3 regions of the Aliiglaciecola sp. 2_MG-2023 genome follow, and region 1 is predicted to be linked to each of the others. Evidence: predicted binding sites of a transcription regulator. Region 1 holds the regulator's gene; each other region holds the start of a gene.
The links. The regulator FNR, encoded in region 1, switches genes on or off when oxygen is low (the NO sensors DNR and NnrR bind a similar motif). The targets are predictions, from matches to a motif close to TTGATCTAGATCAA.

Region 1 (9,845 bases):
GGTTTACCTTTTCTTTGTATATTTGTGCCGAGGGGTCGGCCATTAATACAAGTTGTTTTTTAGGGATAAGATCTATCAATTTTTCAACAATTTTGGGGCGTCGACGAAAGGCAATAATAATGACTAATTCGTCGTTAGAGATATCTTCAATTTCTTCACCAAGGGTTTGACCAGGTAGGGGTAAAAGCCTTACTTTTCCTCGTACTTGCAGAAGCTGTTGGCGAAAATGCATCGCCACCGGGTAGCTATTTCTAAAGCCAATTAAGGTTATTCTAGAAGCAAGTGTTATCGACTCTACGAGTTGAGTAATATCTTCAGGTTTTACATTATCCCAAGTTTGTCTTATTCGATCTAATTCTTGAGTGATATAATCGTTGTTCTTATGCACCGTGCCTAACGGCATACCAGCATTACGAGCTTGGCGCATTTGCTCTTTTACTTGTTGAAGGTTGTCATAACCTAACTGCCGAAAGAAACGACTTACGGTTGCTTTAGAGGTGAGGGTGATTTGGGCTATTTCAGCTACAGATAAATTTAAAACATCAGTTGGGTTTTGTTGCAGATAATTAGCAATTTTACGCCCATTTGGTGACAGCTGCTGGTAAGATTGAGAGATAAGCGCTACAAATTTTGATTTTGGCAAACCATTTTCCAAGATAATGAGTTAATCCAGATCTAGTGTAACCAAAAGCGCGTCATCTACAAAGTTTAAACGCTTCAAAATCAAGGAATATAGTACAAATCATGTTTAAAGGGTTTACAAAATCATCCAAGGTGGTGGTGTTAACTGGCGCTGGCATTTCCGCCGAGTCAGGTTTGAAAACGTTTAGAGATAATGATGGTTTATGGGAAAAGCACCGTGTTGAAGATGTTGCAACTCCTGAAGCATTTGAACGTAATCCCGACTTGGTCTATCGTTTTTACAATCAGCGCAGAGCGCAATTACAGTCGCCAGAAATCGCCCCTAATAAAGGTCATTTAGCATTGGCTGAATTAGAGGAGTATTTAGCAGACAACTTTCTTTTAATTACCCAGAATGTTGATAATTTGCATGAAAGAGCAGGCTCAAAACGACTTTTACATATGCACGGCGACTTATTAAGTTACCGCTGTTTAGGAAGTCAAAAAGTAACAGAAACTTTTGATTCTTACGATCAAAATAGTCAATGTGATTGTTGCCATCAACCGAATATGGTTCGACCGAATATTGTGTGGTTTGGTGAAATGCCAATGTATATGGACGAAATATCTGAAGCATTAGCAAAAGCCGATCTTTTTATATCTGTAGGGACTTCCGGAAACGTGTATCCTGCTGCTGGGTTTGTTCAACAGGCGAGTCTTTATGGTGCCCATTGTGTTGAGCTAAATTTAGAACCAAGTAACGGTTTTAGTGCGTTTTCAGAGAGTCACTATGGACCTGCTACAGAAGTTATTCCTGATTATATAGAGTCGCTAATAAAGCCATGATTTTTCCTGATTTATCCCCATATTGGTTAGAGTTCGCTGCTATTGCTAGCTTACATTTTTTTGCGGTTGCCAGTCCTGGCCCTGATTTTGCTGTGGTTTTAAAACAAAGTATAAGTAGTGGAAGGCGCTCTGCTATGTATACCAGTGTGGGTGTCGGCGCGGGAATTTTGATCCATGTTGCTTACTCTTTATTGGGCATTGGTATCTTAATTAAAACCACACCATGGCTATTTCAAGTATTTGCCTATTTGGCGGCAGCTTACTTGCTGTATTTGGGCTGGGGGGCTGTCCGCAGTGTGCCAAATAGATTAGAAAATGATGTATCATTGCAAGCACAATCAATAGAGAAACAGGTTACTTCTGATAAAAAGTCTTTCTTAATTGGCTTTATGACAAATGGATTAAACCCTAAAGCTACTTTGTTTTTTCTAACCGTATTTGCAGTTGCTGTAGCCCCACAAACTCCAATGTTAATAAAATTTAGCTACGGCATTTATTTAGCTTTTGCGACGGGCATATGGTTTTGTTTTTTGTCGTACATAATGAGTGGCTCTAAAATTCGCTCTTCATTACTGAAAAATGGTTATATTTTTGATCGAATCATGGGCGTTATTCTAATTGTATTAGCCATTAACCTCCTTTTGTCCACTTAATTTAACGAATGAAATATTGATGTTTAAACTCATACAAAAAAACTATTCAGAACTTATTAAACAGAACTTAAATGGTGAATATAACTTTAACTTGAAGAATATATTGGCCAAGGGATTTAAAAATACTACTGGTAGTATTTTAATTTTCTTGCAAATGTTACTGGTGGTTTTTGGACTAAGTTTGTTAATTGCAACGGCATTTTTCAAATTTAATGATATACAGACCATGGAACAAGTAACTCAAAGTCATCTGATGACATTGGATTTAATTATTCAAATGGTTTTAGCGCCTGTCACTGCAGCATTGATGTTACAAGGAGCTCGGTCTCATCTGAAGCGAGTGGGTTCTGTTAAGTTTTTATTCTCAACAATTCCACAAGCAATCCCTATATGTTTGGTAACCGCATTTATAATCATAATAACTAAAGCTGGGATGACGTTATTTATCTTGCCTGGTTTATATTTAATGATCGCTACGAGTTTTGCAGTATTATTGGTAGCAGATAAAAAGTTCACACCAATAGATGCATTATTACTTTCTATTAAGATGGTAAACCGTTATTTATTCCCGTTCACTATTTTATATGTCGTATTTTTATTGTTGTTGCTACTTTCGATAGTTTCTTTTGGGATTGGTTTGCTACTGTTTTTACCCTATTACTATAATATTAATGGTTTATTGTATTGTGAACTTTTTGGTTACGGTAACAGTACAGACAATAACAATTTAAACGATGAGACCCAACAACAAGGGTCTGATGGAGATACTACATTTGATGCATAACGTTGACTTTCCAGGCCCTAGACGGATTCTCTATTTGGGAATAATCTGGGTGTTTGGCGCTGTAGTGTTAAGTTACCCATTTTTATTTCCACCAAAGGAGTTAGATCCTTTTGATGAGCAAAATATCGCTCCTTATGTAGAACAAAAAATGCCTAACTTCGCTAAGATACAATCAATTACGGAACGGAAAAAAGCATTTTTCGACTATTTGTTACCTGCAATTCATCATCACAATAAAGTGATTATTCAAAAACGGGATTTTCTGAATGAAATAAAAAACGCAATTGAACAACAATTGCCTTTTAGTTATTTGCAGCAAAAGAGACTCGATTCACTAGTGAAAGAATATCGCGTTGACCCTGACGACGATTTGAATTCAATCGTGGACCGATTAATGCGTCGAATAGACATTATTCCTGTTGAGTTGGTGCTTATGCAAGCAGCGAACGAGTCAGCTTGGGGAACCTCTCGATTTGCTCAAAAAGGTTATAATTTTTTTGGACTTTGGTGTTTCCGAAAAGGGTGCGGTTTTGTACCAAAACGGCGAAATGAAGATGCCGCTCATGAGGTGGCTAAGTTTAAAAGTTTGGATCACGCAGTGAGTACCTATTTCCGCAATTTAAATCGACATGATGCGTATAAAGAGTTAAGGGCGATTCGTCTATCTTTGCGTGAAAACGACAAACAAATTACAGCAGAAAAGCTAGCCAAAGGGTTGAAAAGTTACTCCCAGCGGGGTGATGAATATATCGAAGAGTTAATCAATATGATACGTTTCAATAGGAAGTTTTTACCAGTATGAAAATCTTAAGTTTTACCTTAGTGTTGTTTAGTTTTTGTGGTTTGGCTTTTGCTGATACACTTTCAGTTGAATACTCAAGTTTTTACAGTCACCTTAAAAAAATCGATAATGAAGAAACACCTGCATTGCAATTTGCATTTGGTTTTAAAAACGTCAGAAATGGCGATTTATGTGAAATTAAAACCGCTAATATAGTCACTCAAAAAGTCACACTACCTGTTACAGTAACGCCTGAAAACCGGTTTTTGTTACCCACCGAAAAAGCATTAAGCCAAGCTAAAGCAATTGTCGAATTTGAACTATTAGAAAATAATAATCAATGTGACATGTCAGTTCAGTTGGAAACTAAACCTTCTTATTTAAAACAGCAATATACACATCAAGAGTTACAAGATTTGTATCAGCAATACACAGTGTTTTTTGATGATATGGGCAGCTTTTTGTCGTTCCTAATGCCGTCAGTTACCGGCTTGCAGTTTTATTTCGATAATGTTGACAGAGACTCTATTCCTGCCGAAATTTATCTCGATGAACATCATGCAGTAATTACCGGAGACTGGCTAGAGCAGGGCAATCAGATCCAGTTTTCTGAAGCCCCATATCGCGTGACAGCAATAACCAAATAACGATATCCGTAGAGTGAATTAGTCGAGACGCAATTGATATTTAATCTGCGCAGCAACACGGTTGACGCTTTGACGCCCCTCTTCAATTAACTCAGCCGCGCGATGAAACTCCATAATGCCAAAGTCGCGTAACTGGGGTTCAATTAGTATATCGGGGGGATCGCCAGCTAATCGCGAGCGGGTGACTCTTGCCTGAAGGATATCTAACGAACTGGACATGACACCTAACATACTAGGGGTATTGTCAGTTAATTTAACATTTGATGATTTTTGCGTCGCCGTTACTTGCTCCGGCGTTTCTACCTGAGTTTCTGAGGTGGTTATTTGCTCTTCACTATTGGCGTCAAAGTCAGAATCCAGTGCCATGTTTTCTAGATCTTCTAAAGATTCAAGCTCATCATCGTCCATATCATTGTCTTTTTTGAACTTGCCACTGAAAAGACGCTGCATAAACGACTGACTTTTATTAAAAAAATCATTGGTTCGTTTTTGATTATTTTCATGTTCCATTTGATATTGAGCTTGAACTTCAGGCCTAAAATCTGCACTTAGATTAACCGCAAAAACAAAGTCAGCACCTAGTTGCCGACAAAGATTTACCGGCACTGGGTTGACCACAGCACCATCCACTAGCCAACGGCCTTTGTGCGCAATGGGTGGAAACAGGGCAGGTATTGCACAGGATGCTCTAACCGCATCCGCAATAGGACCTTGAGTAAATGAAACCTCTTTACCACTATATAAATCGGTCGCCACAACACCTAAGGGTTTGGATAAGTGTTCAAAGTCTCGTTCGCAAAAATTGTCTTCGAGGGCTTTAAACACTTTAATTCCGCTAGCCAGTCCACCTTTACGAAATCCAACCCCTAACAGTCCTAAAACTTGCCACTCAGTTAGAGAGCTTGCCCATTCTGCGAGTGGATCCAGTTTATTGCTTGCATACGCGGCTCCTACATAGGCACCAATGGAACAACCAGCGACCACGTCAACCTTGATGCCTAGTTCTTCTAACGCCTGTATTATACCGATATGCGCCCAACCTCGAGCAGCGCCGCTTCCTAGTGCTAATCCAATTTTCATTTACTAAAATGATCCTTAACTAATATTGATTATTTTGACAGTGTCATCAGCACTTGTTGAAGGTGTAGAAAAATCTTCTTGATCAAATCCAATATCACCGTTAACAAACGGTGTTTGTTGCGTCTCTAAGGTTTTAAAGTCGAAAAGTTCACTATCGGCAAGATGCGAAGGCACGACATTCTGCATTGCCCTAAACATACTTTCAATCCTACCCGGAAAACGCTTGTTCCAGTCTACTAGCATGTTTTTAATAACTTTGCGTTGTAGGTTCTCTTGCGAGCCACATAAATTACAAGGAATAATCGGGAACTCAATTAAATCAGAATATTGGGTAATTTCTTTTTCAGCACAGTAGGCTAGGGGACGAATGACCATTTGTTTGCCATCATCGCTGACTAACTTGGGAGGCATAGATTTTAAGCGTCCGCCATAAAACATGTTTAAGAATAGTGTTTCTAACATGTCGTCACGGTGGTGCCCCAACGCGATTTTAGTTGCGCCTAGTCGGGTTGCCGTCTTGTAAAGTATCCCTCTGCGTAATCTAGAGCATAGTGAACAAGTTGTTTTTCCCTCTGGAATTTTATCTTTTACAATCGAATAGGTGTCTTCCGTGACGATTTCAAATGGAACTTGCAATTCTTGTAAGTAGTTAGGCAGTATCTCAGCGGGGAAGCCTGGTTGTTTCTGATCTAAATTAACCGCAATAATTTCAAATTTAATTGGCGCAATCTTTTGCAGAAACATTAAAATATCAAGCATGGTGTAACTGTCTTTTCCGCCAGACAGGCAGACCATTACCTTATCGCCATCTTCGATCATATTAAAATCGGCAATTGCTTTGCCTACATTTCGTCTTAGGCGCTTTTGAAGTTTATTAAAACTGTATTTTTTACTCTCAGACAGAGACTCGACCTTACTCATCTTATTCCTAGAAAAACATTGCTATCAGCGCGGATTATACCTGTCCTCATAAAGGACATAAACACCCTAAATTTAAATGTTTGCAGTCATTTTCTAAGTATCACAAGGTTATGTAAGGTTAATGTTTAAGAGGACACTCAAAGCCTTCTGGTTTAATTGCTAAAACGTCACAATTGAGTGAATCTATTGTATGTTCAGCCGTGTTACCGATAAGGGCGGCTGTAATACCGGTGCGACCTACAGTACCGATAACCACTAACTCTGCGTCGATAGCTTTTGCCACTGAAGGAATGACATCCTCAGGCAAACCTTCACTAAGATGCTGATTTTCTTGTGGGATATTGAATTCTTGAGCGTGCTCAAGCATACATTTGGCGTGGTGTTGTTTAACTGACTCTGTATAGCCAACCGGATCGAACTCTGGTATTTCGATGGCAATATTAACCGGTGTACCTGGGTAAGAATTAACCAAGTTTACATGTCCTTCCAGTAAATCAGCCATCAATCCAGCGGTTTTAGTGATTAACTTGTTTAAGCTATGATGTTCTTCATCTTCACTGCCCACATCTACCGCAGCTAAAATATTGCCATTAATAGGCCAATCATGTTCTTTAACAAGTAAAACTGGAACCGGTGATTTACGTAGGATATGCCAATCAGTCGGGGTGAATATCACTGACTTTAGGGTGTCATGCTCGTGGGTTCCTTTGACGATTAAATCATAGCTGTGATCAATCACTTCGAACAATACACTTTCATATGGCCGATTATGCCAGACCACTTTTATATCTACTGAAATAGATGAGTTAGCCGCTAGGGGTTCAACTATATTGGCAAGCCAATCGGTTTTGTCATCCACCACAGCTTGGCGCATCGTTTCTCTTTCATCCACGGTGAGCATAGTGGTCATTTCATAAGAGAAATCATATATGGACAGAAACGCAGTAATACTGGCGCCGGTCTTTTCTGCCAATAAAAGCGCTCTTTTAAACGCTTTTTGATCTTCTGTAGTTGGGTCTACAACAGCTAGTATTTTGTTAAATACGGACATAAATTAATTCCCTTCAAACGTTTACACTACGTATATTAAGTGTATGGCTACTTTAGCTAGTTTGCCAATTAACAGACTAATTGTTTTGACCTGAATCAATTTAAATTAAAAGACTTAACCGCAGGCTTGTTTATTTAAAACGTGTTCACCAAGTTTCTCTCTAAGTACCGCCAAATTGAGAATTTGTATAAATTTCCCATCAACTTTGATGATATTTTCTTTTTGAAAACGGGTGAGTAAACGACTGACGGTTTCAACAGTTAAACCAAGGTGATTACCAATTTCGTTTCGGGTCATGGTTAAATTAAATTCTAATTCAGAAAAACCGCGGGAGCGAAAACGATCTGATAGATTAATTAGGAAGTGGGCAAGACGTTCTTCTGCTGTGCGCTTGTTTAATAACATCATGAGACTGTGATCTTGGTTTATTTCTGTGCTCATAATTTTAAGCATTTCTTTGCGCAGTGTAGGAAGTTGTGCGCTCATAATATCTAACTTGTCGTAAGGTAACTCACAAACCATGGAGGTTTCCATCGCTTGATTATAACTTTGATATTTTTCAGAAAATAGTCCATCAAAGCCGACAATATCACCGGGAAAATGAAACCCTGTAATTTGTTGTTCGCCATCGGGAGAGGTTATGTAAGATTTAAATGAGCCCGTTCTTACTGCAAACAGCGACGTAAATTTTTGCCCAGGAATAGTTAATTGATCATTTTTATGCAAAGGGCGCTTGCGTTCTATGATTTCGTCCAAACTCTCCATTTCAGTCTGATTCAGAGCCACCGGTATACATAGGTGATTAAAACTGCAGTTTTGGCAGCGAATACTGAACTTGTTCGGATCTGACATTAGTTAATTCCAATTAATTCATTAGTTACCAATTATGAATCCCTTGGTAACATAAAATCAAGCCAAATAAGCATAATAAGACTGCAACGCTTCGTTTTACCACTGGTTGGGTCAACCATCCTCTTATTTGGCTGGCGCTGGCTCCCATTGCTAACATGATGGGCAAAGTGCCCAAGCCAAAGCAAAACATGGTGATAGCACCTTGTACCACACTGCCGGTGGAAACACTCCATGTTAACGTCGAATAAACCAATCCACAGGGCAACCAGCCCCAGATTAGGCCATAGGGTACAGCATAGATTGGGTGTTTAAAGGGAATGAAACGCTTTGATATGGGACTAATTTTACGCCAAAAAATAGCGCCAACTTTTTCTACTTTAACCAGTAGTTTTGACCACTGTCCCACATATAATCCAAGCAGAACCATAAATACTCCGCCAAAAAGGGTCAGTGCTTGAGGATTGATAAAGGATTTTGTGGTGACGATCTGACCCAACAGCCCAGCGATTGCGCCAGCGAAACTATAAGATAAAATGCGGCCTGAATTATAGGCAATTAAATACGGCCATTGTGACTTATTCTTTGGTAATGCAAACGTAAATGAGGTCACAATTCCACCGCACATCCCAGCGCAATGCACACTTCCAGCAAGTCCGATTAATATTGCAGAAAACCAGCTTAAGTCGTTCATTTGTCGTTAGTTTTTGGCTTTTTTACTTGTACTTTTTTATCCACGTCATCATCGAATAGAATGTTGTATCCTTGACGCTCTAAATCTTCAAACTGATTGGATTTGACCGCCCAAAAAAAGATCCCTATGGCTAACAGTACTAGCACAATAGCGATGGGGATTAGCACATAAATAATACTCACTTTAATTTCCTATTAGCGCTGGTTAACGTAGTAAACGAATAGAGTTTGCGACCACAATAATTGAACTTAACGACATGCCAATTACGGCCATCCACGGGCTTAAATATCCGGCTACTGCTAGGGGAAGAATTAACGCGTTATAGCCAATGGCCCAAACCATGTTCTGTTTGATTTTGGTACGCACTTTAATCGCCATACTAACAGCAAACTTAACATTACTTAATTTTGAATTTAATAAAATGATATCGGCAGAACGTTTCGCCATGTCACTGGCGTCACCTACCGCAATTGATACATCAGCAGCGGCCAAAACTGGGGCGTCATTGATGCCATCACCAATCATCAAAACTTTGTGTCCTTTGGCTTGTAAGTTTTGAATGTATGTCAGTTTTTGTATTGGCGTTTGTCTAAAATAAACGTTCGGGATACCTAAAGAATCAGCGACCAAAGACGCGTTTATTTCTGAGTCACCACTTAACATCACCAATTGTTTGCTGCGTAAGTCATCGACGAGTTGTTTTGCGTCTTTTTTAACTACATCTTTTACGCTAAATGCAGCAATTAATTGCTTACCCAATTGCAGATAAACTCGAGAGTCATCCTCAGTGGGTCGTAAACCATCACTGTTATCAAGAATACTTATGTTACCTATCTTAACGACTTGAGATTGGTAGGTTCCTTGTAAACCTTTTCCCGCCACAGTAACTACTTGGGAAACTGCGCAGGGGGTCTGAGA
Region 2 (9,845 bases), on a different contig from region 1:
TGGATCGAAATCTAATACTGGGTCAATAATCGCGGATAGGTTACATGTTTTGTCAGTTACCACATATGTGACAGTATTGGTTGTTTCATCCAAAAATGGTTGAATGATGAGTTTATTCATAATGAATGGCACCTTCTTTGTTTAATTCCGAATGCAATGGAGGATCAAGAGATATTTGCTGATCGATTTTCAGTTGACGTGGAATAATATGAGAGGCAACCAACACGATTTTATGTTGGGCCAATGTGTTGAGTTGGCGGCAGGCAATTTCAATATTGGTTTCATCTAAGGCTTCAAATGGTTCGTCAATCAAAATTAAATTTGCTTTACTTAATAGTGCTCGAGCCAAGCCCAAACGTTTTTTCTCACCGCCAGAAAAACGTCTACCGTTTTCTCCAATCCATTGATTAATATCGCTCATGTAGCCCAAACCAACATCATTCAGGGTTTCAATTAAACATCTATCGGACGCCTCTGGATTGGCAATAAGTAAATTACTTTTTAAGGTATCTGATAAACAAAATGGAAATTGTTCTATGTATAAGCTGTCATTAAGTAACCCTTCAGGCATATCGCTATGGTTGATCAAACGTTTACCTTGGTTGGGGATAAGGCCTGCGACAGCCTGTAAAAAACGACTTTTCCCAGAGCCAGAGCTTCCCACCAGTAAGCTCAAACTTGCTATGTTGAATGTGCCAAACACTTCCGGCATTACTGTATTTTGAGCTTTAAAGTTCAAAACTTCGAGATTCTTAACATGGGGATTAAGTCGCGAAATTGGCACTGACTCTTTTACTAGTTGAGCAATGTTGTTATTGGCAACCTGATAACTTGCCAGCTTGTTTTGAGATTCGATTGAGCGACCCAACCAATCATTTACACTCAGTAACGCCATAGGAATAATCACAAACAAACTGTTTCCTAAGTGAGTACTAGCGTGACTTACTAAAATAAAACACAAGGTTGAGATACTGGTTATAGAGGTCAGCAACGCGGCTAATCTTGTGTGTTGTTGGATTCGGTTTTGTATTTTTCTAATGCTATTTAGTTGTGGTGGTTGCAGTTGATTTTGCATATGCCAGATAGGCGCACTTTCAATATGCTGAATTAAGCGTAATTGCGTCGCTTTTTGATATTTGACTAAGCGCTTAGCGTTGTGCAAAGTTGTGAGTACTAAAGTGGCGTAAATGAGACTAAATACGCTAAAGAAAACGATTAATGGCCAACTTAATGTCGGTGTAAATACAACAGCACAAAACATAAGTGCGCTGATGGATAATAACACACCTGCATTTTGCCCCACCCAAGCAATCCAAATAGAAGCCACTTCTTCACTTTGATAAGCAAGTGCGTTTAAGGATACATCTCTAGATGTAACATTATTGTCGGCGAGGGACTTGAACACCGATAAACGAATGTCTGCCAAAGAGCCAAGCAAGTGCTGATGGCCAAACAACATACTGAAATAGCCAGACGCAATCCGCAATATAGCAAGGGCGCGGATGATGACAGCCGGTAACATGTAATTGAAGCCTATGCCAGCAATGGCTGAGGCGGCAATAAACCAAGAAGACACCAGTAAAATAGTGAATCCCACCAGAAAGTGCACTATGGCCAGAAACAAACTGACGGCTAATAGCTTTTTATGCTTCATTTGGGATCCTCAATACACCATTTTCAAGTTGCCAATGTTGTGTAAACCAGTGATCTGGAATGGACTTGTGTGATGCCCAAATTACAGTCTTGTGTTGCAAGCGTTGACGCAGCAGTAAACTTAGGATTCTATGCTGTTCCTGAGTCAGGTGAGCAGTGGGTTCGTCGAGAAAAACCACTTCGGGGTTAATCAGTAAGATGCGCGCAAGGGCTAAACGCTGGGCTTCACCGCCGGAAAGTGGAGGGTAGTCACCTAAAGGTGTATCTAATTGCTGTTCAAGTTTGATCGCCCAGTCATTCAGTTCTACGTCGACTAACACCTCCCAAAGCATGTGATCGGCGAAATCGCGCCCTAGGGTGAGGTTATATCTCAGCGTATTATCTAGCACTACGGTATCTTGAGTTAACAAGTAACTTAGCGCAGGGAATTGATGTGAAGCTTCCCTAAAACCCATCAATGCCTCTAGCAAAACGGTTTTGCCTGCGCCGGATTGACCCTCGAGAAATATCCATTCACTGGGCTGGATGGAAATCTTTTTTGCGCAAATATTTGGTTGTTTAACTTGAAAATTAAGCCAATCAATTCCGCTGAAGTTTTGTTGGATGACGTTAGGTTTAACCTCTTGATATATCTCTGCAAACCTTTCCGCACTCGCTTCGGCTTTGGATTTTTGGTGGTAATATCGGCCTAATGTTTTTAATTCGGCAAATAATAACGGTGCAACCAGTAACATAAACAGACCAGTGTGTAGATTCATTGACGGTCCAAATTCAAATTCACCAATTAGACTGAAACCGATAAATACGGCCACCAGTGCAATTGATAAGGTCGAGAAAAAATCTAGAACCGTGGTAGACAAAAAAGCCACAGATACCACTTTCATGGTTTTTGAATTTACAATATTGCTGGCATGACTTAAGCGCATCTGTTGCTCATGATGCTGATTAGCGCTGGTAATCAGCGGCAAGGCTTTTAATCTATCTGAGAACATCGCGCCTAAACGTTCTAAAGCGATAAAATGTTTACGATGCAGTGCCGCAGCGCCTTTGCCGACGATAATCATAAACAAAGGAACCACTGGCATACAAAGCAGTAGAGAAACTGCTACCACGTAATTGATGGGGGCGATCACCATTAAGATAACCAGTGGCGTTATCCCGGCCATCCATTTTTGGACACAGTACTGACTGACGTAATTTCCTACATCAGCAATGTGATCAAAGATTAATTGTTGCCAATAAGCCGACGAGTATCGGCGTATTAATGCAGTTTGTTGTTGTTGCCAAATTGCATGGATATCCGATTCAATTTGGCTTTCAATTTTATTTTTGCAGATAGCCGATAAGCTATCTGCAACGTATACACTGACCAACCAAATACATGATGCGACCGCTAAGTATAAAACCTTGCGCCCATCAAATGCTTGTTGCTCAACAACAATCGACATCATCATTTCGGCAAATAACCAGAATGTGAAGATTTGAGCAATAAACTGTATTAGCCTGACCAAAAACACCTTCATTTGCGGCACGCGAAAATCCATGCTTTGCCGCTTTAACCATTGTATAGCTTGAGGTGTTATTTGATTTTCCATTATGATTCGTCCGTACGATCCATATCTTCTGTTGACTCAAGCCACATGGCGTTAATGATGCCAAATGAGCAAGCCAATAAAACGCCTAAAATCCACGTGAAATACCACATAATCTTTTTCCTTTTACATTAATAAATTGCGTGTGACTTACTTAAGTCCGCTTGTTTTACTCGACCTCTCATGACCCAAAAACCATATGCGGTGTAAAACAGCACTATAGGTACAAAAACACAGGCCACAATAAACATAGTTTGCAGGGTTAAAAATGAAGACGTTGCGTCCCACACAGTCAAACTTGCATCAGGCATGATGCTGCTTGGTAGTAGAAACGGAAACATCGAAAACCCAGCGGTTAAAATGATGCCAGCAATACTTAAGCCACTTGCAGTAAACGCCCAACCACTTTTTCCTTTACTTGAAAACAAGGCAGAGGCGAGTGCTGCAACGATACCTAGAACAGGAGCGACTACCATCCATGGATAAATGCTGTAGTTTTGCAACCATGCACCACTGACAACCGATACGGTTTTATGTAATGGATTACTCGTAGCGGCAACATCTATGGTTGAGGTGATTTGATAACCATCGACTCCCAGGGCTAAATAAACACCTGCTAAAGCGAAAAGCGCCGCACTTGTACAAGCCAATATCACCGCAACAGAGCGCGCTCGTTGATACAGGTCACCATCAGACTTAAGTTGTAACCAAGTTGCGCCATGATTTAGTAGCATGGCAACCGAAACTAGGCCAGTAAGCAAAGCAAAAGGGGTGAGTAAACCAAAGAATGAGCCTGTATAGGTTGATTTCAACGTCTCATCTAACTCAAATGGGATACCCAGTAGCAAATTACCAAATGCCACACCAAATATTAGGGCAGGGATGAATCCGCCAGCAAATAGTGCCCAATCCCACATCATTCGCCACTTTTTATTGGTTAGTTTGCTGCGATAGTCAAACCCAAGTGGACGCATCCAAAGTGCGATTAAGGTTAAGGCTAACGCTAAGTATAGACCGGAAAAAGCAGTCGCATAAATCATTGGCCAAGCCGCAAAAATGGCACCACCGGCAGTGATAAACCATACTTGGTTTCCATCCCAATGGGGACCAATTGTGTTGATCATAACTCGTCGTTCTTGATCGGTTTTGCCAATCAGCGTTAACAATGCGCCTACGCCTAAATCAAAACCGTCGGTAACAGCAAAGCCTATGAGTAATACACCAATTAACACCCACCAGATAACGCGCAGCGTTTCATAGTCAATCATGAGTTTGCTCCTTGAGGTTGTTCATTATTCAGTAATTGAGCGGCTTCTTCTAATTCACGCTCGGCGTCAGCGAAGGTCTCGCTAGGTCCTTTTTTGGCGTACTTTTGCATGAGATAGAAGGCTGCAATAAACATAATTGCGTAGAAAAATGTGTAGGCAATTATTGTAATGACGACATCAGTCACAGATAAATTTGATACCGATGCATGTACGGGTAGTATTTCTGCAATCGACCAAGGTTGACGGCCATATTCTGCTACAAACCATCCGGCTTCAGAGGCAATCCAAGGAAGCGGCAGGCTGTAAAGTGCAAATTTTAACAACCAACGAGGCTTGGTAATCTGATGCTTAGTGGAATAGTAAAACGCAAGGGCAAACAGCACTAACATCGCAAACCCAGATGCAACCATCAGCCTGAAACTCCAAAATAACGGCGCAACTTTAGGGATGCTGTAGTCTACTGCTTGTTGAATAGCTTGTTCCGACGGGTTGCTGACATCTTCGGTAAATGGTTGCAACAACATGGCAAAGCCTAAATTGTCTTTATGTTGTTCAAAATCAGCGCGCTCATTGACAGTCGCTTCTCCATTCCTGACTTTATCTAGTAAGTCGTAGGCTATAATTCCAGATAAAATTCGTTCTCTGTGACGCTCTTTATGCTCTTTTAATCCGACCACTTCTTCGTCTAGAGAACGAGTGGCAATAATACCCATGGCATAGGGAATTTGAATTGCATAATCGACTGTTTGGGTCTCATCGTTGGGTATCCCAAATAGGGTAAATGCCGCTGGAGCAGGTTGTGTCTCATATTCTGCTTCTACTGCCGCTAATTTTACCTTTTGAACATCACCCAATTCGTAGCCACTTTCATCACCCAATATAATGACCGAAATCACCGAGGCCAAACCAAAACTGGCGGCAATGGCAAAAGAACGTCTAGCAAAAGCAACGTCTTTATTTTTCAGTAGATAATATGACGAAATCGCTAATACAAAAATAGCGCCTGTGACGTATCCTGCAGAAACGGTATGTACAAATTTAACCTGTGCAACGGGGTTGAAAATTACCTCTGCAAAACTAGTCATTTCCATCCGCATGGATTCAAAGTTGAATTCAGCTCCTACTGGAAACTGCATCCAACCATTTGCAATTAAAATCCAAAGTGCTGAGAAGTTAGAGCCAATTGCAACCAGCCAAGTAGTCATTAAGTGTTTTACCTTGGTCATTTTGTCCCAACCAAAGAAAAACAAACCAACGAATGTAGACTCTAAAAAGAACGCCATGAGCCCTTCAATTGCCAAAGGTGCGCCGAAAATATCACCGACATAATGGGAATAATAAGACCAGTTCATACCGAACTGAAATTCCATGGTTAAGCCTGTGGCAACGCCAATGGCAAAGTTGATCCCAAACAACTTACCCCAAAACTTGGTCATTTGTTTGTAGATTTCTTTGCCAGTCAAAACATAAACTGATTCCATTATGGCAAGCATAAAGCTCAGCCCTAAAGTTAATGGAACAAATATGAAATGAAACATGACGGTAGAGGCAAATTGCCAACGAGATAACTCGATAAGAGTCTCGTTCATACTGTTTCTCCTTGTGATTAAAAATGTGTTTGCGCATAAAGAGTTAGCGAAATTTATTATATTCCGAAGATTTCTAACTCGGAGTTGATCTTAATCAACAGAATTGCATTCAACGTGCCAAATTTTGAAATTCATGTAACCATATGAAATTATGAGGGTTTTATTTTTACCATGGCTCTATAGAGGAGGGTGGTTGTCACTTATGACAGAGGTTCTGTCATAAGTGACAATATGTGATTTAATCACAAGTAGATTATTGACCTATAGGCGCTGTGACACTAAAAGCACCGCGAATATCCTTTAAAGAGAAGTTGATTGCTGTGTCTTGTGGGTAGTGCTGGTTAATTTTGTTGGATAATTCAGGTGAAATATTTGTGCCGTGGCAGGCGATACATAGCTGGCCAGTAGGAATCGCTTTCATCATCCTAAATTGACCGTTTACGGTATCGCTGAATACTAATTTATCTATCGGTTTTCCATTTTGAGCTTGTTGTTCAAACTCAAGTAATACAGGCTTTTGCCATTCATTTGGCAGATTAAGAGGGTTACGAGTTTTTAAGCTAGTACGACTTAATTGCCAGCCATCAGTGGATAGTTCGGCGGCTATTTTCGGTGCTTTATTCTGACAAACTTCCACTGCATTTTCAAAACCGCCAGTAGCAATTGCGTCCAATAATGCACTTTTGAGTTGCTTTCCAAATTGCGCCATTTTTTCCTTGGCGATTTGTTGGTATGATGCATTATCTTGTTGATTTTCTACCTTATTGTTGGCCAATGGTATATTTGATTTTGTTATTTCGTTTGCATTGGCTAGCGTCATATATAACCCAAAACCGGATATAATTGATAAGCTAACTGTCGTTGAATATATTGCCAAAATCTTGTTCATAATTATTCCTACTCTAAACGTTCTATTCCAAGTGCTTTTAACACATACTTTTCGTAAACAGGCTCACTGGTGCCGGTGCGCATTTTGCGCATAAAATACTTTTCAAATGCGATTTTGGCTAAATGCACCCATTTGCCCTTTTTAAACCAAGCGACATTGCGGGGAGGAATTTGCGGCATTGCCACAAATGCTGCCCCAGTATTTCCCATGTCGGCTAGGCAAATTGCGTGCATAGTGCCTTTGGTTTGCGGTGGTTGATTGTCAATAATGAGTGCTTTTAGATTGTGCGCAATAGCTGTCATCATTGTTTCTATCATGTAACCGGTTTTAGGCGTCCCTGTGGGCACTGGTGTTGTCTCAACTGGTGGAATAGCAACACAAACACCGCCCGAAAAAATAGTTGGATAAGTTGGATTACGATGGAATTCATCGGTAACAACAAATCCCTTTGGATTGCACAAGCCGTCAACATTTGCGACTGCATCCACGCCACTAAAAGGCGGTATTAACATGGCGTGATGAAAAGGCAGCTGATGTTCAAATTCCACTTCTCCTTTACGGTTTAATTCGGATACATGCATCATATTTTCACAGACTTCATCTACAGTGCCATTGCATGTCCATTTTATATCTCGAGATCTGAGTTCCGACTCCAACATGGTTTTGGAATCTCCAACACCACCTAATCCCATGTGTCCGATGTAGGGTTCACTGGTAACAAAATGGATTGGAACTTTATGGCGGATTTTGGCATCGCGAAGAGCTTTATCTAATATAAACGCATATTCGTAAGCTGGCCCAAAACAACTTGCGCCTTGAAACGCACCAACCACAACTGGACCAGGGTTTTTCAGCAGTTTTTCGAAATCTTGATAACATTGTTTGGCATGATCTAAGGTACATATGGATTGGGTATAATAATCTGGGCCAGCTCCTTTAATGTTACTAAACGCGAGTTTTGGACCTGTAGCGATTATCAAATAATCGTAACTTATGCTTTCATTTTCATGGGTTAAAATAACTTTGTTTGCGGCATCAATTTTGTCCACTTTTGCACAAATGAACTCTATGCCTTTTTTGTTCAGATATTTTTCAATCGGCATAGTTATGGCGTCAGGTTCCCGCCAGCCAACTGCTACCCAAGGGTTCGATGGCACAAAACGGAACTCCGGTCGTTCATTGACGACAACAACTTGATGTTCTTTACCGAGTATTTCCTTTGTTTCATAAGCCGCTGGCATGCCACCGGTTCCTGCACCTAAGATCACTACTTTAGCCATTTTAGTTCCTCACTTATCTTATCGTTGTTAATAGTTACGATATGTGAACATTATGTAAGCAAGAGGCGTGCTATAAATTCAAAAAATTTAACATGTTGAAAAGTATGCAGTTTATTAAGTATTGATGAACTAGCTTAGATAAACCTTGATTCCTTTGTCATTTTTGTCACAGAATGAGTCAATATTGACTTACTGACGAGCTATCTGGATATGAATATTGGTGTAGTGCAATCGATGATCGATGCCATGGAAAAACCGGCAATTTTTATCGATCTTGAATATCGTATTTTAGCGGTAAATTCCGCCTATCGAGATACTTACGAAAATGAAGTCATTGTTGGTAAAAGCAGTTGTTTTGAAATTTCTCACGGTAATTCATCTCCTTGCGATAAACACGGCGAAGACTGTCCTATGGAGCAATGTAAAAAAACCAATAGAACCAGCAGTGTCATTCACATTCACGATACGCCTTATGGTAAAACCTATTGCGATATTTTGATGAAACCGATTAAAGATGAAAATGGCATAACCACCGGTTTTCTAGAAGTGCTTGATCGCATAAGGTTTGCCTCTAATGAGTCTAATGCACAGCTGATGATAGGTGCATCAGAGCCGTTTAAAACCATGCTGAATAAAATTAACCGCTCTGCTAAGGCCGATATTGCGGTATTACTGCATGGTGAAACCGGCACAGGAAAAGAGCTAGTTGCTAAAGCGGTTCACGAGTCGAGCGCTCGGGCACAAAAGCCTTTCGTTATAATTGAATGTACTGGCCTTAATGAAAACTTATTCGAATCTGAATTATTTGGTCATGAAAAGGGGGCTTTTACTGGTGCAACTCATGCCAAAAAGGGACTGATAGAAATGGCCAATGGTGGTACCGTTTTTTTTGATGAAATCGCCGATGTGCCATTAGCAATGCAAGTGAAATTGTTACGTCTTCTTGAAACCCATTGTTATCGAACCGTTGGCGGAATTAAGCAGAAAAAGGCGGATTTTAGGCTGATTTGCGCAAGCCATAAAAACCTGCTTGATTTGGTAGCGTCAGGCGAGTTTAGGAAAGATTTGTATTATCGCATTGCTGGCTTTCCAATAATGTTGCCGTCTTTGGCTCAGCGACGCTCTGATATCCCGATTTTGGCAGAACATTTTTTAAAACAGTCTGAGCTGCATCGTAAAAGGTTCAGTGAAAAAGCGCTGCTTGCGCTGTGTCAATATGATTTCCCCGGTAATATTCGTGAACTAAGAAGTATTGTTGAACATTCAGCATTGCTCGCAAATGAAGATATTATTGAAGTGGAGGACTTGCCGGAACTCGTGATTAACACCGGTGGTTTTGAAGCCAAAGAAGTGAATCAAATTATTTCCTTGGACGATATGGAAAAACAATATTTATCGCAATTGTGTTTTGCAAGCACTTTACCGGTAGATGAACTGGCTCAGAAATTGGGCGTCAGCCCTCGAACGTTTTACCGTAAACTTCAGAGATATGGCTTAAAATACGAGGGCGTCTGACTTGAGATAGTGCGCTTAAATCTCGCCTCAGACTGATATAAGATTTTGATATTTAATAA
Region 3 (9,845 bases), on a different contig from region 1:
TGCCAATTGGAATCTGTAAAACCGTATTCCAAATTCGCTCATAGTGCTGCTGATTCACGTTACTATGCTAATGGAAACTGCAAATTAAGTTGCTCAACATCAACCGGCTCGCCACGACGATTTACCTGACGATACAAACTCAGATCTGTGGGGCTAACAAAGCCTGCCACTCGCTCTAGATCGTTAAGTCTAGCTCCCTGCACAACCAAATAGGTCAAATAGGTATGTCGCAACGCCGCCACCGAAAACTGCTCAGCAAACGCTAAACCGGCATCATGGGCGATGTTTATCATCATCTGGTCGAGTTGTTGAGCATCGTGTCGCCCACCTAACAATTGACTTTCGGCAGCTTGATTGGCCCGCAAATTATCAACAATTTCCATACAATCGGCGGTCATTGGAACGCTTCGAGCATACTCTCCAGAGATCTCTAAAGACTGGGTTTCTGGGTCAACATCCTGAATCGTCACATTGAGTAATTCGCTAGGACTGACACCATTTAAAATCAATGAAATTGCCAATTTTCCGTCACGATTAGCCACCTTGTACAAACTTCCACATTCAGATTCTGACAATAAACGAGCTGCACTTGGCGCATTGTTTTGGGCTAATTGTAAGGGTGTTTGTTGATGTCCTAATTGTGCATTTTTTTGTTGCTCTAATGCGTGCTGTGCCGCCAATTTTTGCTCTAATGTCAGCCCTGAAGAAGAAGGAACAACATTGTAGCTTGTCATCGTTGGGGCTGGCGTTTTTTGGCGATGAATGAAACTGAATAGCAGCAGCGCAAACAAACTCACCAGCGTAGCTGCAGCTAAAGCAATCGCCGAATCTCGCCAATAATTAGGGGATATTGGGTAAGTTGGAACAAAGGGTTGCTCCAATACGTTGATTTTTGCTTGGAACGGCTTTTGTACTTCAGTTTCTACCAGTTGATCCTTCAATTGCTGAGCTTGTTCTTGCAACTGACTTAGTGAACGCATTAATCGGCCGTATTCTTCTAGCTTTTGATTAAATACCTGTGCCTCTTTACCCAAATCATCAAGCTGAATTTCTAATTGTTTTTGCTTCTGTTCAGAGGCCACCACTGTGCGTTGTAGATCTTCCACAAATTTCTGCTGGCTTTCAGCGGCGACAATAGCATAACGGGACTTCAACTCTTCTAATCTGCGTCTTTTGTTGACGATGCTTGGATCTAAGCGCATGTATTCAGCGGTATATCGCTGCGATAACTCGTAGAGTTCAGCTTCAGTATCTCGTATTGTACTGCGAATATCGTCCAGTCTATTTTTGTCGCCAGGGTGAATAACCGAATCTCCTTGGGCGATACTCTGTTTCACACTTTCTAAGGTTGCCGCAGCTTCTGCTTGCTGGGTCTCAGCCGTGTCTAACGCGGCCCCCATACTTTTAATCTTTGACAACGCGCGGTTTTCATCGCGCTCCATTGAAATAATGTTATTTTCTTCACTATACTGCTCCACTAATTCGCGCTGCTCGATAATCTTCTGTTCCAGCGCAATGAGCTTTTCTTGTCCTAGTGATAAATCTTCTACCGTATTTTCCTGAGTTTCTTCTTCTAACCTCGCCAAATACAAAGCCAACCATTGTTCAAGCACAGGTTGTAAATGGTTTTTGTTTTCGCCAGTGGTAAATAGATTAATAATCCGGCTATCAAGGTGCTCTTCAGTAGACACCATATTGGCTAGCTCTTCGGTGGTTAAATTTAACGAATACTGCTCAGCCAGTTGTGTGCTTAGACTATCTAAAATTCGGTTGCTGGTAAGACGCTTATTGTTGAGGGTTATTTGCTCTTCAGGCACAGCGGTTTGTTGATTATTCAGCTGCTGAGCATAACTAAAGTGAATTATCGCTTGGCTTTGGTAGATTGGTGAGCGGGTCCAAATCCAAATCATAGCGACCACAAATACCAGCATAAAACTGATACTCAATACCCACCACTTTTGCTTCTGAAGTTTTTTACTTTCTTCCTCAGAGCGTCTATCCATGCTGTCTGTTCCAAATTGTGGCGGGATCACTTCCACGTTTTCGCTAAATGACATGTTTTATATCCATATTCCTTAAACGAGCGTCTGACATTAAGACAAACACACGAAGATTTTTATACCTAATAGATTATCAGCTATAGTAAGGCTCTGCGACTGATATTAAGTTCCAAAAATAATAAATTTGGATTCATTTTCGAGATACAAAAACCTTAACATATTTCATGACAAACTCTTACGTAAAACCAGCAATCAAAAAACGAGTCATTTGTCGACGCTGTAAGTACCCGCAAACAGTGTGTATTTGCGCGTTTATTAGTGAGGTGAAAATCCCCCTGCAATTAACAATATTGCAGCATCCGTTAGAATCGAAACATGGCAAAAACACAGCAAGACTCATTCCCTTGTGTATTGAAAATAGCGAAATATTCGTAGGCGAAAACCAGCAGGATTTTATTGATGTAAAAACTCAAGTCATGGCTGCTTCTCAAAATACTTGGGTGTTGTATCCCCATGCCTTTAGTCAACCGTTGGAAGAGCACTCAAAACACTTTCAGAACGTATTACCCGATAGGTTAATAGTGATAGATGCGACTTGGCGTAAAGCGACTAAGATGTGGCAGTTGAATCCTTGGTTACATGCTTTGCCAAGTTGGCATTTTAATACCCTACCTGACAATCAATACCGTATTCGCAAATCTACACTTGAGCATAGTTTATCTTCATTAGAAGCCACGGCCCAAGCGTTGAGCATATTGTGCGATACAGATACTCAACCTTTGTTAACCTTGTTCGACGCCATGCAAAGGAAACAAGAACGGCATATACCAAATTTAGGGGTGTGAACAACCACAAAGAGCTAAGGAAATCGGGATTTATTTTTGACGTTTAAAATGAAACCAGTTGGGCAGCCTACCGACAATAACAACATAGTATGCAAATATCCCTAAAGCGGAAAAAATGATTCCACTGACACCGGGTTCCCGCCAATTTTCGGTAAAAAGTGAATAGACAGAAAAAGCAATAACCATCAGCGTAGGTGAGGCCACAAGAGCGATCATGACGCGCACGTTCGCCGGTATTTTCACCGCCTTTTGAGTTTCCACATTCGAACTTGTTGACGCTTTGGCTGATGGCGAATTTTGTGTCATGTTTTACCTTCTGTAATCATTCACTGTTGCAGAAAATCAATCACACTTTTGACTGTAGATTCAGGATCTTCTTCGTGGGGAACATGTCCAAGTGTAGCAAAAATAACCAGCTCACTGTTTTCAATTTCCTCTTGAAAACGTCTTCCTAATTCGACCGGAATAAGGCGATCTTCTTGCCCCCACATAATCAGCGTAGGCTGCTTAATCTCTGGTATTCGTTTACTTAACTCACTAGGTTGAGTTTGCTCAAAGCGCGCTTCTAACGCTTGCCTATTTCCAGTACGAGTGGTCAATTGGTAATAACGGTCTACCAACTCAGGTGTGACCTTGCTTGGGTCACCATAAACGTTTTTAACACTTTTCACCACTAAACTACGAGGCAACATGTCGCCTATAAGTAATTTAAGTAACGGTTGCTGGGTTATTGTAAACGCTAAGGGTACCGACGTAGATTGGTATGGATAACCACTGGCATCGACTAAAACAAGCTTTTCAACACGTTGCGGGTAAAACACTGCGGTTGCCCATGAAATGTAACCACCTAAGGAATTTCCCGCCAATACAAAACGATCAACCCCAAGGCTATCCATCACATCAATCACTGTCTTGCTATAACGCTCAATGGAATAATCATTTTCTGGGTTTGGACCAGTTAAACCAAATCCAGGCAAGTCAAACCGTATGACTCTGCGCTGAGACTTTAATGCCTGCGTCCACCCCTCCCAAGTATGCAATGATGCACTAGTACCATGTAGCAGCACTATTGGAAGAGGATCATCTTTTGGCCCTTCATCGCGAAGATGAATTTGCATTCCATCTAGCTCAATAAACTCTGAAGGTGCTGGCGCCCATAGAGGCGCAAGTTCAGCAACGGTTTTATCGGGTTGCTGAAAAAGGATAAGGAGTACAACATAAATTGCCACCAGCAAAATCAGTATTGAGCCCAAGAACGTCATTATGCGTTTTACCATTTACTATTCCATACTACTTCTGTGCACATTACATTCTCCACTTCCGGTTAATCTCGTCTGTTGCCGCGGAGTCTGTTGTAGCAACACAAAACTCAACACGATTAGTGGAATGTTTGTTGTCACTGGATTAAATGCTTCCACTAAAATTTGCGGAATGAAAATTAACGTGAATATCAACAAAGCTGCCAAATTAAGAGCGCTAAAGTAAATGAGTAACCTATTTTTGTAAAACAAAATCAAAGCAACCCCCAAAATTATCTCAGCCACACCGGCACATCGCGTAATTATTAAACTTTGCTGGGGGGAAAACCCAAGGCTGGCTGTCATCAACATTTCCAACGGCGCAATATGCAACAGCTTAGGCACTAAGCCGTGATAAATCCAAGCCAAGCCTATGGTAAACCTAGCTAGCTGCACAACCGACACAGTTAACAACATTCAAACTGTTCAAAGCGTAATTTTTTACGATAAAGGTAGCTAGAAACCAGCAAAGGAAAAGGACAAATGAAGGCGAAAAGAGGATTGTAATCGATGAAAAATAACGTACACAACACGCAGCCAATGCCACCACAAATCAGGTGAAAACGATAAAAAGAAATACTCTCTTCGTAGGCATCAGGAAACACTAACTTTAACAGTAATTGGAATAGCCCCCAAATGCCAACTGAACTCAAAATAATACCAAAAACAATTAAATAACCAATCTCAAAACCACGACTGATCATTTCCATGCCAACGATAAAGCCAGAATCTATCACTGCGATCCATAGCGCAACAACCGCGCAAAAACCACAAAGAGATTCGACCAAAAATAGGTTTTTCTTGGCTTTTTTCACCTTGACTGAGACTCGTTCATCGATTTCATCTGAATAAAATACTAACACGCAAATACTGTGTTTTTAACACCCTAACAAAGGCAGATGTTTAATTTTATGGTATTTAAGAGTGAGTGCTATGCAATGGTATAGCTCAGTTTCAGGCAATTCGAGAGCCAATGGCAACAAAATTGCTCGATTGCCAACAAACTGCAAGCGTCTGCAGTACAGTTCTTTAAAGGTTTCTATTAACTTAGTTTGGCAGTTAACATAAATGAAGATATTGTTTGGATCTTTAGGCTTCCAATCCATTCTTAGGGTACTACCGGTTTTGCTAAGGTAGCTCGGTTCTCCCCACTTCAACGTCTCTTCGAGGTATTTTACTTCGGGGGTATTAGTTGCCACACGTAAAATTAGGTCGCGTAAACATAACAACTGGTTGCGTGGTTTTTGTGGGTAACTATTGATTCGGTTTAGCACCGACTGCCCTTGCGTAAAGACCATATTTCTCCTGTACTCAGGTTAATTACCCACAAAAATGCAAATCAATTTCGCCACTTATGGTCGCTAAACTTGATTGTTTTTGTCGCCTATACTGAAGGTTTTAACCATTCCATTGCGTCTTCAGGATTGTCAAAGTACTTTACTTCACCGGAAATAAACCAAGTGCCAATCTTCGCCGCATACTGTTGCCATTTTTTACTGCCATAAATAGCGATTTTGTTGAATTCATTGTTGTACTTTAAACCAATTTTGAAATCATCCCAAGCCGCCCTTAAATCCCAGCCTTCTAGTTCAGTTGCATCTATGAAGGCGTTAACTTTCGGATCTTTCACTTGGGTTAGCGCAGAGTCAATAAGTGGTGTGATAATTTCGTAATCTTCGTGAGTTAACTTGCCAACAATTTGCATGGATAGGAAAAAATTCTGTTCTACTCGTTCAATACCAATAGATAAGCCGTGTTTTTTAACTTTCATCATACTAATTCCTTATGCCCAGATTAAATTCAAATGCAGTCTCGTATTGCTGACTGCATTATCAAATTATACTCGCTATGAGGAATACATTTAGGCTTTCATGGACGTTTTCAAACCCATAACTTGATTGAAATCAAAAGAAACGAATTTAATTTTCGTCAACTTTTTAGATTCATCGAGTCAGTGCTACTGTAAGCTCAAAATTAACCTTCTTGTGATTGGATTGACGATGCTAGCCAGAGCAAAATCTGGATTGCACAAAAAACTTATAAAGGAGGATCCACTCGCTCAGAAACAGAAGTGTTGACTCGATACCATCCGGCAATTGAATAGCGATCACGTTGCGCTGGCAAAACTTCATGGGGAAAATCTTCACTTAAGAAAACCACTATGGTTCCCATCAACGGAACAACTTTAATCCCTTCAATGTCGTTATCGTCGGTAAACAGGACTAACTCACCACCGTCATCGATTGCCCAACCAGAATTAAGGTATGTCACTATTGATAACACACGCTGGGCTTCGCCTTTAAACGCATCATAATGACGTTTGTAATACATTCCGGGGGCATAATGCGCAAAGTGACTTTCAAACGAAAACAAACCAAGAAACAATCGGCTATTTAAATAGCGTTGTAGCTGGGCGGTCCAATTTAACCACTCAACTTCCTCTGGTGATTTTCCGGTGATCCAACAAATTTCGTCGGTTCTGACAAATTCATTTTTCAGGTAATCATTTCCTCGGCCAATGCCAGCAGCCTTAAAACGTTGCTCGTCCATTTTCAGCTGATATTGGCTCATGGAAGTGCAAAGCGCACTTGGTAACGCAACAGGTTTAATGCTGTACCCTTGGTGATATAAATCATCGGCAATAGCCGCAAACAAGGTTTCGTCAAAACCACTGTTATCACTTTTCAGAACCAAAGATTGGATGGCGCTCACGTTTGTTACCTTACAAAAGCCTAATTAATTTAAATTGAAAGAAAATGGATGATTATCTGGAGATGCAAAATGCAAAAAAACGCCAATTAACGCTTAAAATCTGTGCAATACTCGCCAGGGTGGCGAGTATACGACCATTTGAACATTTTACTAAGTTTATTATTTATCTAAAACGTAATTACCGCTTACGCACCAATTATAAGCCTGTAACGACATAGCAGTAGCGCGTTTTTTTATAGGGTTTAGAGTAGGTCTTTAAGAACAATTAGCCACTACCGAGCGCGCCTCTTGCCAAGCAGTGTCGGCATCAAAATCTTCAATAAGACCATTGCTGTGTTTTTGTTCTGTAAACGAGCCTATGCCATGTTGGATCATGTAAGTGGGTATATAGGTAGGCTTCCCTAGTTTTTTCAGATGTTTACAAGTAGCAGAATTATTCGATGTTTTCTGCATTATGTAAGTTAATAGTTCATTCAAGGTTTGTTGTTCATGGTCGCCAAAGGAATTCATTCTCAATACCATAATTGCTTGGTGGCCAGAACGATCTGCAACTCTACGAGTATCAAAATAACCATAGCTCATAGCCACTAAATATAGATCTGACGCCTTATCAAATTCATCCTGTTCAATGCACTCTGTTAAACCTAAAAATAGATCGGCAGGCGTGTGCGACGAATTTACATCATCAATGCCCACGCAACCTAGCGCAGTGGATGATTGCAAATTACCTTGCGCTTCATAATTCACGGTTTGGGTTGGAGAGGTTGGCTGACAAGCTGCCAAACATAATAACAATACACATGTGGCTAGTCTTTTAATTTTCATGCACGACTTCTTTTAAAATGAATATTAGATGATCTCAGAATACCAGAGTGACAATTAGCTACTAGTCACCAACATGTCACTAAAAAGTGCCAAGCAGAAACCAACGACAGCTCCTAGTGGCGGGGCCCAGTGTTTAGCCAAACGTGATTGTGGTCCAATATCTTGAAAAATAATATACAAAATTCCACCTGAGGCAAACAACATAATTGCGCCTAAAATTGCTTCATAATCTGATAAAAAAACGTAACCGATAATCCCAGCAATAGGCCCCAATGGAATTAATGCACTCATGGTTAAAAGGGTTTTAAAAGATTTGTTGCCGTTGTTATGGTTAATTTCTCGGTAGCTATTAAAACCTTCAGGCAAATTTTGTAAACCAATGAACAATGCTAACAAAGGTGCCACTGGGGAACCCAGCGCAACTAAACCGCCTAGTGCAATTGCTTCGGGAATATAATCCAGCATCATTCCCAGTAACTGCGGTGAATCATGCTTTTTCAAGCCGAGTTGCTTTTCAACAATAAAAAAAGCCACTCCGCCGAGTAACACAATCGGGATAGAGAACATAGAATGGCCCATACTGGCAATGCCTTCAGGCACTAATACAACTGACACCGCACCGAGTAAAATGCCACCGCCAAAAGCAATCACACCATGGCGTACTTCGCGCTCAATCCAAAGCGGGCGAATATGGTCAAAGCTAGCCAAAATTCCACCGATGAGAATACAACTCCCCGATAAACCGGTAAGTAAGATGATTGTTAGTATTTCAGACATTAAATTCCCACCCAGCAACTAAGATGAAACTATGATAGCAGTATTTTTTAGTTGTCTTTAGGTTCACCTCGATCACATTTTTTGCAATCCAACATAAAACCCAGTTTGGCATTCCTTCCAGACGCCGTTTCCACCCAAGGTCTATTGGCCCAAGGCGGGGTGTGTCTGACGTGCTGATTGTGACCACAATCAAGTTCGGCAACCCAATGCCTTTGTTCGTCTTTATGATAACCCTTGATAGCCTGTTTCATGGTTTTATGTAATTTAGTAATAATCTGTTAAGTAAAGCAGTTAAATCGCCATTAAACCAATCCCGCCTAGCAACATAATTGCATAGTATTTGCCCCCAGAAGGAAAATAAGACAATAACCAGAAATACACAAAAGCAGCCAAACTCAAAATTAGGCTTAAAAAAAGCGTATGCCAAATAGCAACAGTGGAAATAAAACTAATAATAGATAGCGGCACAACGAATAATAAAGTGGGAGGAACGGGTTTTGCTACGACATCATGTAACGATAACGCAGCAAGCAGTAAGAAGACTTTAACCATCAAAAACATATGAAATGCATCCTGTGCTCATTATCGAGTTAAACAAATCACCGCATTTGTCGGCTTTACATCATCGATTATCTCAACCTGTTTTAACCTGAATAAGATCGAATTTATTTCCATACAAATCTTGAAACACCACAACAGTGCCATAAGGTTCTTCGCGCGGCTGTTCATCAAAGACAACGCCTTTGGATTGCATTTTTTGATAATCTCGCCAAAAATCATTGGTTTGTATAATCAAAAAAACGCTGTCGCCAGCTTGATTTCCCATAGCAGCAAGCTGTTGCTCTGACTCTGCTTTGAGCAACAACAAACTTGAGCTGGTTGAATCTCTTGGCGATATCTGAACAAATCGTTTACCGTCACCAACATCGACATTTTGAATAACGTCAAATTCTAATTTATCAGTATAAAAATCAATAGCATTCGCGTAACTATCTACCAATAAAGCCACGCTGCTAATATGCTGTTTAACTGACTGACTCATTCATTACATCCAGTTTGTTTTAAAAAATAACCGCTGAGGAAAGCTAGATAACAGCTCAACTTACTTATTCGGATGGATCGGCAACGCTTTTATCTTCGGCTTTTTTGACCCGTATTTTATTGCCACCCAGATTTTTATAATTTAGGTTTTGAATCGCAGCCTTAGCCTCTCTAGCGTTAGCCATTTCCACAAAACCAAACCCTTTTGATTCGCCGCTCACTTTGTCGATCACCAAAGTACAAGAACCAACTGTTCCAAATTCTTGAAATAATTCTTTTAATTCATTTTCTGAGGTACTACGGACTAGATTACGTACTAATATTTTCATGTATATTTCCTAAAAGCG

Region 2: the regulator FNR is predicted to act here: its motif matches at 6,187-6,200, upstream of Q4567_RS12830 (cytochrome ubiquinol oxidase subunit I).
Region 3: the regulator FNR is predicted to act here: its motif matches at 6,038-6,051, upstream of Q4567_RS19070 (STAS/SEC14 domain-containing protein).

What each region holds. Positions count from the first base shown of each region.
Region 1 is NZ_JAUORY010000005.1:234,360-244,204, reverse strand. Features, by position in the region: gene Q4567_RS07615 (MurR/RpiR family transcriptional regulator) at 1-643, opposite strand, end outside; gene cobB (Sir2 family NAD+-dependent deacetylase) at 745-1,467, shown strand; gene Q4567_RS07605 (LysE family translocator) at 1,464-2,120, shown strand; gene Q4567_RS07600 (hypothetical protein) at 2,140-2,904, shown strand; gene Q4567_RS07595 (glucosaminidase domain-containing protein) at 2,897-3,706, shown strand; gene Q4567_RS07590 (DUF2987 domain-containing protein) at 3,703-4,332, shown strand; gene Q4567_RS07585 (patatin-like phospholipase family protein) at 4,351-5,412, opposite strand; gene ttcA (tRNA 2-thiocytidine(32) synthetase TtcA) at 5,428-6,315, opposite strand; gene uspE (universal stress protein UspE) at 6,452-7,384, opposite strand; gene fnr (fumarate/nitrate reduction transcriptional regulator Fnr) at 7,499-8,236, opposite strand; gene Q4567_RS07565 (sulfite exporter TauE/SafE family protein) at 8,262-8,927, opposite strand; gene ccoS (cbb3-type cytochrome oxidase assembly protein CcoS) at 8,924-9,109, opposite strand; gene Q4567_RS07555 (heavy metal translocating P-type ATPase) at 9,132-9,845, opposite strand, start outside.
Region 2 is NZ_JAUORY010000011.1:72,191-82,035, forward strand. Features, by position in the region: gene Q4567_RS12805 (MBL fold metallo-hydrolase) at 1-120, opposite strand, end outside; gene Q4567_RS12810 (ATP-binding cassette domain-containing protein) at 113-1,654, opposite strand; gene Q4567_RS12815 (ABC transporter ATP-binding protein/permease) at 1,644-3,248, opposite strand; gene cydX (cytochrome bd-I oxidase subunit CydX) at 3,248-3,358, opposite strand; gene cydB (cytochrome d ubiquinol oxidase subunit II) at 3,377-4,513, opposite strand; gene Q4567_RS12830 (cytochrome ubiquinol oxidase subunit I) at 4,510-6,102, opposite strand; gene Q4567_RS12835 (DUF3365 domain-containing protein) at 6,356-6,991, opposite strand; gene Q4567_RS12840 (NAD(P)/FAD-dependent oxidoreductase) at 7,000-8,271, opposite strand; gene Q4567_RS12845 (sigma-54-dependent Fis family transcriptional regulator) at 8,482-9,786, shown strand.
Region 3 is NZ_JAUORY010000025.1:41,858-51,702, reverse strand. Features, by position in the region: gene Q4567_RS19110 (MGMT family protein) at 1-58, opposite strand, end outside; gene Q4567_RS19105 (hypothetical protein) at 63-2,057, opposite strand; gene Q4567_RS19100 (tRNA-uridine aminocarboxypropyltransferase) at 2,225-2,845, shown strand; gene Q4567_RS19095 (hypothetical protein) at 2,876-3,151, opposite strand; gene Q4567_RS19090 (alpha/beta fold hydrolase) at 3,172-4,122, opposite strand; gene Q4567_RS19085 (DoxX-like family protein) at 4,126-4,560, opposite strand; gene Q4567_RS19080 (hypothetical protein) at 4,551-5,006, opposite strand; gene Q4567_RS19075 (DUF1801 domain-containing protein) at 5,022-5,441, opposite strand; gene Q4567_RS19070 (STAS/SEC14 domain-containing protein) at 5,528-5,914, opposite strand; gene Q4567_RS19065 (2OG-Fe(II) oxygenase) at 6,181-6,855, opposite strand; gene Q4567_RS19060 (hypothetical protein) at 7,111-7,680, opposite strand; gene Q4567_RS19055 (ZIP family metal transporter) at 7,735-8,457, opposite strand; gene Q4567_RS19050 (DUF3565 domain-containing protein) at 8,505-8,708, opposite strand; gene Q4567_RS19045 (hypothetical protein) at 8,749-9,018, opposite strand; gene Q4567_RS19040 (VOC family protein) at 9,092-9,499, opposite strand; gene Q4567_RS19035 (RNA-binding protein) at 9,564-9,827, opposite strand.